Regions from separate parts of the Paenibacillus sp. 05T425 genome, predicted to be linked through region 1. Evidence: a T-box and tRNA genes for the amino acid it is inferred to sense, from the RefSeq annotation. Region 1 holds a T-box; the other holds one or more tRNA genes.
What was found. A T-box is a leader RNA that pairs with one kind of tRNA and senses whether it is charged. The one in region 1 lies ahead of AC1DF0_RS19945 (arginine--tRNA ligase), so its partner is inferred to be a tRNA-Arg.
Positions count from the first base shown of each region.

Region 2: it encodes a tRNA-Arg, which carries the amino acid that the T-box ahead of AC1DF0_RS19945 (arginine--tRNA ligase) is inferred to sense. The anticodon was not compared.

Region 1 is NZ_JBFTLA010000008.1:210,220-215,454, forward strand. It holds gene AC1DF0_RS19940 (heavy metal translocating P-type ATPase) at 1-920, opposite strand, end outside; gene AC1DF0_RS19945 (arginine--tRNA ligase) at 1,022-2,944, opposite strand; T-box leader at 3,013-3,276, opposite strand; gene AC1DF0_RS19950 (rhodanese-like domain-containing protein) at 3,404-3,715, opposite strand; gene AC1DF0_RS19955 (VWA domain-containing protein) at 3,833-5,235, opposite strand, start outside.
Region 2 is NZ_JBFTLA010000010.1:79,977-85,366, reverse strand. It holds gene AC1DF0_RS22280 (hypothetical protein) at 46-951, opposite strand; tRNA gene AC1DF0_RS22275 (tRNA-Arg) at 1,190-1,266, shown strand; gene AC1DF0_RS22270 (aspartyl-phosphate phosphatase Spo0E family protein) at 1,326-1,499, opposite strand; gene AC1DF0_RS22265 (P-loop nucleotide/nucleoside kinase family protein) at 2,022-2,630, opposite strand; gene AC1DF0_RS22260 (methyl-accepting chemotaxis protein) at 2,765-4,288, shown strand; gene AC1DF0_RS22255 (hypothetical protein) at 4,377-4,748, opposite strand; gene asnB (asparagine synthase (glutamine-hydrolyzing)) at 4,861-5,390, shown strand, end outside.

The DNA.
Region 1 (5,235 bases):
GTGCCTGCCCAGATGGAATCGCCCTCACGTTTCGCAACGGGCGTACTCTCCCCTGTCAACAGCGCTTCATCGGCAGATGAGTCACCCGAGATAACCGTTCCGTCAACCGGCACAAGTTCGCCGGCTTCGACGATAACCGTATCGCCCGCTCGCACGAACTCCGTACGAAGCTGCGTCACTAGGCCGGCGCGCTCAACGGCAGCCGTCTGGCTTTGAAGGGTGGCATAGCCGGCTGTATTGAGGTTCGCCTTTAACGAAGCGGAAGCTTCGATGTATTTGCCAAGCAACACGGCGGTAATGACAACCGCAGACGTCTCGAAATATAGCGCGGGCATCTCTGCCCCAAAGCTCGAAGCGCTTAACAGATCCTGCTGGAACACGATGTAATGGCTGTACAGATAAGCTGCAGTCGTGCCTACGGCAACGAGCACGTCCATATTGGCGCTCTTCTGCCTAAGCGCATAATAAGCGCCGAAGTAGAAGGGCATGCCGATAACGAATTGAAGCACCGTCGCTAGCACCAGCTGCAGCCAAGGCAATGTCAGCCATGCAGGTATATAAGCAGCAAGCGGCGATAAGATTGGCAAATGGTGAACCATAGTAAGCAGCAGAGGCAGTGTCAGCAGGAGCGAGACGATTAATCGAAGCTTTAGTATCGCATGCTCCTTGCGCAGACCCGTATCGCCATGCTCGCTTAATGAAGCCGTGAAGCCAAGCTGGCTTACGCGCTCGGCGATTTGCTCGGGACTTACCCGCTCTGGCGAGAATTGCACCCAAGCGGTGCGCAGCGGGAAGCTTACTGCCGCTTCATAGACGCCTTCCATCTTCCCTACCGACTTCTCTATTCGTGCCGCGCAAGCGGAACAGCTCATTCCCTGCACGGCAAAGTCGATCATTATTCCGTTATCCGGCGAATTCATTGAACCCGCCTCCTTCCATTCCGCATTAAACGACCGATGCCTGTACCCATCTGGGTTCATTTATATGTGGGACCAGTCGTTTGCATGAATGGAATGTGAGGTTACATGCTTTCGGGAGCAGGTAATCCAAGAATATCGAGCGCCTCGCCAAGCGTCTGCTTGTAACGTTGCGTAAGCCATAAGCGCAGCTGGCGCTGAGCAGGAGATGCCTTCAGTATTGGACATGTCGCATAAAAATGATTAAACAACGTTGCCAGCTCATAGGTGTAATTGCAGATGATGTTCGGCGCAAGCTCGAGCTCCGCCGCCTGCAATACCTCCGGCCAGTAGCATAGCTGTCTTAGAACGGCATGCTCCTGCTTGTCGAGCGACTGATCGACCTGGACCTCCGACACATGAACGCCTGCTTGCGCGGCTTTCTCCATAATGCTGCAAGCCCGAGCGTAGGCATAAAGCAGATACACGCCTGTATTGCCCGATATTTCGGTCGCCTGCTCCAGATCGAACACAATCTCTGTCTGCAGATGGAAGCGCAGCAAGTAGTAACGAATGGAAGCAGCCGCTATTGTTCGACTCGTAAGACCTTGCTTTCTTGAACGTTTGGCATCGATAATGCCCTCCATTCTGTCGAGCAGTTCCGACACTTTGATCCCGATACCTTGGCGGCCGGACATCGGATAAGCATGTTTGCCAGCTGTGGTGTCTACGCCTAGTCCGGCAGCTGTAGATGGGCTTAATGACACGACCCCATAGCTGACATGCTTGAGCTGCTCGGCTTGACTTGTGTAACCTAACGCTAACAGCGCTTGCTTCACCATGGCCTGCGGGTACTGCTGCCTCTGGTCGATCACATTAATAACGGCATCTGCCTTGCCGATCTTCTTCTTCACGTCTCCTGCTTGCGTAGACCATAGACCGCTGCCGAACTTGCGATAACGAAAATCTTTGTCCAGCAAGCCGAACTTCCACAGATGATAAGCGATATCCTTAGCCGTATACGTCAAAATTCCATTCGAGCGAACAAGCACCTTGTCTGCTTGATGTTCGCCTTGCTGCTGCTCGGATTGTTCGGCTTCTAAAGGCTCTGACAGGTTGTCAGCTTCATGTGCCGGCTGCCCGCTTCCAAGCACCCAACAGCCTGCAAGCTTCCCCTGCTGCTCCTGTCTGAAGACGTTCGTTTGCTGCAGCAGCTCGAAGGTGCGCTCCCAGAATCCTCCGCTAACGATACTGCTTTCCCATACGAGCACATCATAATCGATCCCGAACTGCTTCATCTCCTCGACATGTTCGCTTACGATGCGCTCAGCGATAAGCAGCCCCATCCAAGCAATGTTGTTGCCCCCTTCTTCCAAGTGAGCAAGTACGCGTGAACGCTCTTGCAGCAATTCGGGCTGTTCCTTATACGCTTGATTCACCTTCGCATACGTCTCCCAACAGAAATCGCCAAATCTCGCATGCGACTKAGCGGCCCACGTGTTCAGAATGCCAACGACCGTATCGGCTAATTGATTGCCAAGGTCGTCGATGTAATTATGCACCTCTACAAGATGTCCGGCTTGCTTCATCAATCTTGCTAGCGTATCACCGATACAAGAATTTCTTAAATGACCGATATGGGCAGACTTGTTCGGGTTAATCGACGTATGTTCAATGAGTACCTTGTGCTTATGCTTTTGCTGCTTCTTGGCTTTTATTGCTGCTCCATCCTCATTTAGCTTCGCCCACTGCTCCCAATTGACATAGAAATTAATAAAGCCTGGCGGAGCGATATCGATGGTTGCGAATAGCTGATTAATCGCGTTATTAGATTGCAGCTTTTCTTTAACCTGAGCTGCAATAACGAGAGGAGCACGCTTTAGATGCTTTGCCAATTGCATCGCTATGCCGCTGCTGAACTCGCCGTTTGCCTCGTTAGCCGGATGTTCCACTACGACATTGACTTTGTCCTGGAGCACCAACCCTTCTTCCGTTGCGATCTGATTTACGACATTAGTTAATGCGGTTAATAATTTTTCTTTCAACACTTTATATTCCTCCTCCTTGTTATCGTCAAATCGAGTCCGAACGCCAAAAAAGCCCTCGTCTCCTATAATAAAGAGACGAGAGCTTGCTGATTCCCGCGGTACCACTCTAAGTATTGAACCTGCAATGAGGTTCAATCACTCGATTTGATAACGGTCATTGACCGGATTTGTCTACTCTGATAGCCGCCTTTGCATTGACCTTGACTGCGCGGAATCGCTTCGACAAACCATTTCCCGGGCCCGCTTCATCATAGACATCCGTACCGGCTTCCACTGTCCCGGCTCGCTGCGACTATCCGTCCTAAGATTACTGTCCCGTTCGTTAATGTTAGATTTGTGAAAATTCTGAATATATCTTAAACGTATTTATACACGATGCCGCTTAGCATTGTCAAGGGGGATAATAAATAGCGGCACTAAGCTAAGAAGCCTAGTGCCGCCATATTCCTCATTATGCGATTATTCGCCGGTTACAACTTCGCCGTTCCAAGCAAGCATACCGCCCGACACGTTAATAACGGTATGGCCCAGCGCGCCCAAATAGTCGCATGCTTTGCCGCTTCGTCCGCCGCTGCGGCAGATGATGACGATCTCCATCTCTTCCTGCGGGAACTCGTCAACACGCTGAACGATTTCCGATAATGGAATGTTGCGTGCCTCTTTAATATGGCCGGCTTCCCATTCATCGACCTCGCGAACGTCAATCAAATTGATAGTCTCGCCGTTTTTAAGCTTTTGTTCCAGTTCCTGCGTCGTCAGTTCTTGAGCCATATAGACATCTCCTTCAAGCGTAGCTGCTTATTATAGTCGTTGATATGAATTGTATCGCGTCCTATCGCTCGTGTCCATATGAAGGAGAACGGTTGCTATTGGAAGCCATATCTRCGGCTATCTCCGCTTTTTGTTTTTGGCTGCGAGCAGACGGTTGATCGTTCCGTCCATTGCAGTATCCCGCTCTAGCCGAGCAGCGCTCGGGCCGGGTTGATTCGTGTTCGTCACAGATGCAGTCGCATTCGCTGAAGGTGACAATTCACTCGGCTTTGTTCGATTGTCGCTCTCTTTGAATGGAGATATTCCAGACACGCCGCCGTAGAAGCGGCTCGCTTCGGTTGTCCTTCTCTTTAGCCTCGATACCGCATTGGTTGACTCTAAAACTTCATTCGTATGACTGCTATTACGTCCATTGCGTTGCCGTAACAAAGTTCCCGCCCATTCGAGCATCCGTCCGTAAGGCAATGACAGCCTACGCAGCGCGATATCCAGCAACCAAAGGAGCAAAGCGGCGACGAGCAGTTTATTCGTCAAATCGATCGGCTTGCGAGCCTCCAGCGGCTTGAAATCAAATGCCGATTGAGGATCGTCCAAAAGCAATTTGCGCCCGCCGGTCGTGGCGGCGATCTGAGCCATCGTCTCTGGACCGCCCGTGTTCGATAATCGGTATTCAGGCGAATAAGGAATGACGAAAGCCGATGTCGTACCGCCTTCAATTGCGTTTCCGTTCGACTTCTGTCCGATTTGAGCCAAATAAACGCCAGGTTCTGTCGCAGGCAAGGTCGTTTCATACTCTCCCGGCCCGATCGGCATTAAGCGGCGAACGGAATAGCTGCCTGATTCGTCCTCAATCCCCGCGGACAGCGCACTGTCGAATGAGCCCGCATCAGCTTCTGAGCGTACCTTCAAAGTGGCTTGGCCGCCGTCTTGCTCGGTCGTTATCGAATACGGATTGTTCACAAACTGAGGGAACGTCCACTTCACCAATTCGGTAAGCACGGTTGGAAATGCAGGCCACTGCACCCATTCGCGTGCCCACTTGCCCGTAACGTCGCTTGTCCATGCGACGGATCGTCCAGAGCCGTATTGCCAGCGGGCTAGCAGCGGATCGCCATCCGGCGTCAATAGAGCGACTTCCGCCGCTTCTTTCGCTGTTGCGGCGATATAAGCGTTAATCTTTGGCACGCCGCCGTTCCACAGCTTCCCCCAATCAGCGGCCCTAGCGACTGCTGGCGTAAACGACTGCTCCACAATATAAGTACGAGACATCATTACCGTCTCGCGACTGAAGATGGCAGGAAGCGTGCTTTGGTCTTTGGTGAAGTAAAATCGCCCTTTGGCAGCCTTCGCCAACCGTTCAAGCAACGCTTGATCTGCTCCATCGCCTACCGCGACCGTAGAGAGCGTCATTTGATCCTCTACAATGGCATCGGTTAACGCCTCATAACCAGGATTCGTCGCCGACTGACCGTCCGTAAGCAAAATCAAATGTTTGCGCTGCGCATCCACTTCTAGAAGCC
Region 2 (5,390 bases), on a different contig from region 1:
CACGTTCCATAAACCATTCCATTATAAACAAGATGGACGAGCTTTTCAAGGCTGAGGTTCATCTGGCTCTGACGGCTGCAATACCGCAACCTGCCTAAGCGCTCTGCAAGCTTGCTCATATTGAAATCTTAACGATTCGGTAATGCCGTATGTATCGCGTATATCATCGTCGTTCGCCGATCCGTATACGGTCAGCAATAGCGTAAGATGTAGCGCCGCAGCAAAGCAATCGACGGTTCCTTCATCTTCTCTAAGCATCCATTTGTAAGCCGCCGTCCCATACAAGAACTGCAGACTTTCCTTCCAAAGCTCTTTGGCAAAATGAGGCAGCGTCGGATCATCGACTTCGGCCACCTGTTCAGCCCGCTCCAAAATTTGGTTGATTTGACTCGGAAAGTCGTCCAAAGAGAGCGGCGTTTCGTCGAGCTCCAGCTGAACTTGCTCATCGAGCCTTTCAATTGTCAAAGAGCCTTGAGCACCGCGCTTTCGCAAGCATTGCAGCGCTTTGAATTGCACGACTGGATGAACCGGCTTCGTTACGAGCCAATTCACAATCGTCGCGTCCACCTGTTCGCTTTGTATGTATGCCGCTCTTTCAAGCGCAAGCATCTGCTGATCAATCATAGGATGATTCTGCATAATGTACATCACTTGATTAATGTATGTCTCATCCTGCTCAGGCGGGTTCAGCAGCTCCGCGCGAATCGTATCCTCGCTCGGCTCCTTCTCGGGCATCGCGAGCACATAGCCTGTACCGTCGTCTCCGCCTCCTCCTTCAGGAAAAGCCATATCGAGCCATGTGAGAAGACTGTTCCACTCCTCATAGTGGCGTTCGTCCTCCCCTTGGCATTGCAGCAGGAAACGCAATAGCTCCTTAGCCTCCCCGTACTGCTCCGATTCCAGCATTCGGGTAAGATGAATTTGATAATGATCCAGCATGCTAGGGAACAAATATACGTTATCCTTGTTGTCGCCTTGTGGGTCAATGGGAGTTGTAATGCTAACACCGCCTTCGTATACGCCATCTCATGCTTCTCGCAAGCTTGCGTAAGATTATACCACGGTCTGAGGAAAGAAAAAAACAAAAGCTGCTAGAAGACCGCTCGGCAGGTGCAACCAACTATTTTTTCGACAAAATCCAAAAAATGACTTGCAATACTAAAAACGTTCATGTTATATTATTACTCGTGTCCCAGTAGCTCAGCTGGATAGAGCAACGCCCTTCTAAGGCGTCGGTCGGGAGTTCGAATCTCTTCTGGGACGCCATTATATGTACGCAATCGAAGCCTAACCGCTGTAAGCGGTGGGGCTTTTTTTATATGCTGCTAAATCTGCCATGTCCCTGCGCTATTGCTGTAGTAGTTAAGCGCCTCATCCAGCTCTTGGCTTGCCTTAACCACTTGCGATGATGTCAACGATCCTGACTGCATATAGAGTTCGACCATCCGTTTGCGAAGGCTTTCGATTCGGGCTTTGGCATCCGTTCTTTGCATGTACATATGAACACTACCTCCTACCTCATTATGAATTGGTTATGAATAGGTTATACGTTTGCCGTCTCAAGCTTCGATACCAATTGCTGCATGCGAAGACTTGTCGGGCACTCTCTGCACGGCGCCGGTACCTGGTCTCCCTTTAAAGAATTGAATCGATGTTCGCATCGGTCACAGGATTCAAGCTCTTTGCCGATTAGTATTCGAATATGCCGTTTCTCTTGTCGGTCCACAGCTGTCGTTTGCCTGGATGTGATTACCTCTACAATCATCGATCTTTTCTTAGGAATGACCCTGACCTCCTTTATCGGTTAAGCCGACTGAAATGGCGAACTTCTATATTCACCATACTAAATGAGAGTTGTTAGAAAAATTCCATGGAAGTTATTTGAAAAGTGATAAATTAGACGGCTTATCGGATAAAGTTTTTGAAAAGTGTTAGATCGGGACATTTGCAGCATATTCTCAGTCACAAATAAAGACCATTATCCTAGTTAAGGATATGGTCTCTCTGAATTTGCTGCTATGCTATACCGAAAGCGATGCCTGACTTTCTGTCACGAACTGGAAGAGAAGCTCCGACTTCTCCTCGGTCAGCTCGCCGCTATTGTCGAAGACGAGGATGGATGAGGCCGGAATATTCCAATTAATCTGCGGCACGAAGTCGACTCTTTTCTCGAAGTCGCCCCAGTTGTCGAGCTTCCACTGGTCGCGTACGGTCTGTCTGCCGATAATCCGTTTTTTTTGCATCGCGATGTCAGACAAAGTAACGACGACGACTTTCACGTCAACGGATTGTTTGGTGCGGCCGGCCGCTTGAAGGACGTCCTCGATCCATTGTTCATTTCTGAGCTCAGCTGTAAAAGGAGAAATCATGAACACATTTTGGCCTGCGGCAAGGTTCTCGATGCATACATCCTTAGCCGTGTCGTACTCAAGGTCACGCAAATTGCGTTTATAGTAATCGGAATCCCGATCATTCTTATCCAAACCGTTCATTTCGAGGATTGCCTCCACGAATCTTCCGCCAATCGTGTCGCGATCCAGGAATGCTGCCGGAATTCGAGATGATAGCTTCCTTGCTACCGTTGTTTTGCCTGTGCCTGCTACGCCTACAAAGAAGATTAATTTTTGCAAAAAAATGTGCCTCCACTACTTTTTTGATGCATTATATCATCTTTTCATAGGTTTTCATAGAATAGTCCTTGCTCGTTTCGCGCATAAGGATGGTATGATTAACCTATTACTAACAACCGAGGTGATTCAACACCATGAACCAAAAAAATAAACTGATATTGCAAATGAGCCTTTCCGCAGCCTCTCTCGCCGCTATCATCCATCTGCTTACACGCTCCTTCCAAGTCGCGATAGCCGGTCATCATATGAACGGCCATGAACCTTCAATGCCGGAAACGAACGATTGGGTTATGAATCTTCTAGCCTTTCTCCCCTTTGCGGCGTGGATCATCGCTATCCTGCTTTATCGCCGCGATCGGAATCATGTTCAAATTCCACTCCTTAATGCACTATCGTTAACGTTGTCCAGCTTCTCTGTCATTGCAGGGGCAGGCGGAGCGGTAGAGTTCCATTTTTCTATATTCATGGTCATTGCCATAGTCGCTTATTATGAGCGAATAAGCCTTATTGTTGTGATGACTGTATTATTCGCCGTACAGCACGTCGCCGGGCTTTATTTATTTCCAACCTACGTATTCGGAACGAAAGATTATACAATCGGCATGGTTGCGATTCATGCTGTTTTCCTGTTGCTTACCTCCTTGGCCACGATTCTTCAAATTGCGAATAAGTTGATGGTTATGAAGGGCGTTGACGAACAGAACCAAGAAAGCAAACAGCTCTTCGAGACGATTGTTGGGCAGTTAACGGAGACCTCCAAACAGCTGAGGGAAGTGACAGCAGGACTTGTCGACAAAAGCGGCCATACGGCGGAATCGATCAACGGCATCGCCGCGGCTGTCAATCAGCTGACAAGCGGGCTGGCGTCCCAGACAGCAGACTCCCGTCGCAGTATGAACGATATGAATCAAATGTCGGACGAGATGAACGGCATGAACGGCGCGTTCCAAAGCGTGGCGCATAACGCTAAACTATCCCGCCATACCGCGGATGAGGGCAGCCGGCATATCGAGCATACGATTGAGCAAATGGACGATGTAACCCGCGCTCTTGATTCCATGAGCAGCAGCGTGATTGCGCTTAGCGGGAAATCGGATCAAATTGGAGCGTTCGTCGACATCATATCCGCGATGGCCGAGCAGACGAAGCTGCTCGCGCTGAATGCTTCTATTGAAGCAGCTAGAGCGGGGGAGCAAGGCAAAGGATTTGCAGTCGTTGCAGGGGAAATTCGTAAACTGTCTAATCTGTCTGGTGAGTCTGCCTATTCGATCAAAGAAGTTCTTGAGGGCGTTCAGCATTCCGTTCGCGAATGTGCGGAATGGACAGAAGCCTGCGTTGCACGAACGCGGACTATGATAGACAGCATTGGCCAGACCAACTCCTCATTCAAGCATATTGTGAATCAGATTCATATCGTCGAAGAGCAAGTCCTTCAAGCGGCTGCTTCCTCGGCTCAAGTTGCCGCCGGCACACGTCTTGTCTCCCTTACGATGGACGAGATGGCGCAATTCTCGGTCGACTCCCTGGAGGAAACGAAGGTCATCGGCCGCTTGACGGAGAAGCAGGTCGAGTTGACGGATCATCTTGCGGACACTTGCGCCAGATTGCTGCTCTTATCCGAACGAATCGATCAGCTTATAAGCAAGATTGGGCAATAGCATCAGACTTCATTAGGCGAAACAAAGGGCTTACCTCATCCTATCTGTCACTGACCGTGACAGATAGCGAGGTAAGCCCTTCTTCTCATTACCATAAATGCATCGATTCAATATGATTCTTCGTTGTATCCGTTCCGCAATCATACAATTGCTTATACACCTGCTTCAGCCAATAATCATAATCCGAATTGTTCTGCTCGTCGCTATCCGCTTGATAAGGATTGGCAGCCATAGTCCTTACTCCTCCGTTGTCCGCTGCGGCAAGCTCCTTGAACAGCTCGTGAAGCTTTCCAATCTCCTCATCGTTCGCTTGTATGACAAGTTCGTAGGCCGCCGCTTCCGGATCGGCTAATATTTGGCCCGCTTGAACGGACACATAATATGTCGTTCGCTCTTCTTCATTGCTTTCCTCATTCCACATCCTACCCAGCCTCGCTTCCTTCATGCTTACCTTGCACAAGCTGTATCAGCCTCCTCTAGCTTCCCCCTATGGACAGACATTTTATGCCTATTTTCAGCATATAACTGTTATTATCGCTACTGGAGTCCAGCAATAGAGAGGAATGAGACGGATGTGTGGAATTACCGGCTGGATCGATTGGACCCGTGACCTGACCAAGGAAAGCATTAGCCTGGAGAAGATGACCGACACGCTAGCGCCCCGCGGACCTGACGCATCGGGCACATGGATCTCGGCGCATTGCGCTTTGGGACATCGGCGTCTGTCCGTCATCGATCCCGAGAACGGCGCTCAGCCCATGATTCGCCATACCGGCGATGACAAATACGTCATCGTCTATAACGGCGAGTTATATAACGCGCTGGAGCTGCGCAAGGAATTGGAGAGCAGAGGCCGAACATTTACGACGAATTGCGATACAGAGGTGCTGCTCGTCGCTTATATGGAATGGGGCAAGTCATGCTTGGAAAGGTTTAACGGTATTTTCGCTTTTGCCATATGGGATACAGCCGAGCAGGAGCTGTTTCTGGCAAGAGATAGACTTGGCGTGAAGCCGCTGTTTTATAGTACGCAGGACGGCTTGTTTATTTTCGGATCGGAGCAGAAAGCTATTCTAGCCCATCCGGCAGTGAAGCCAGAGGT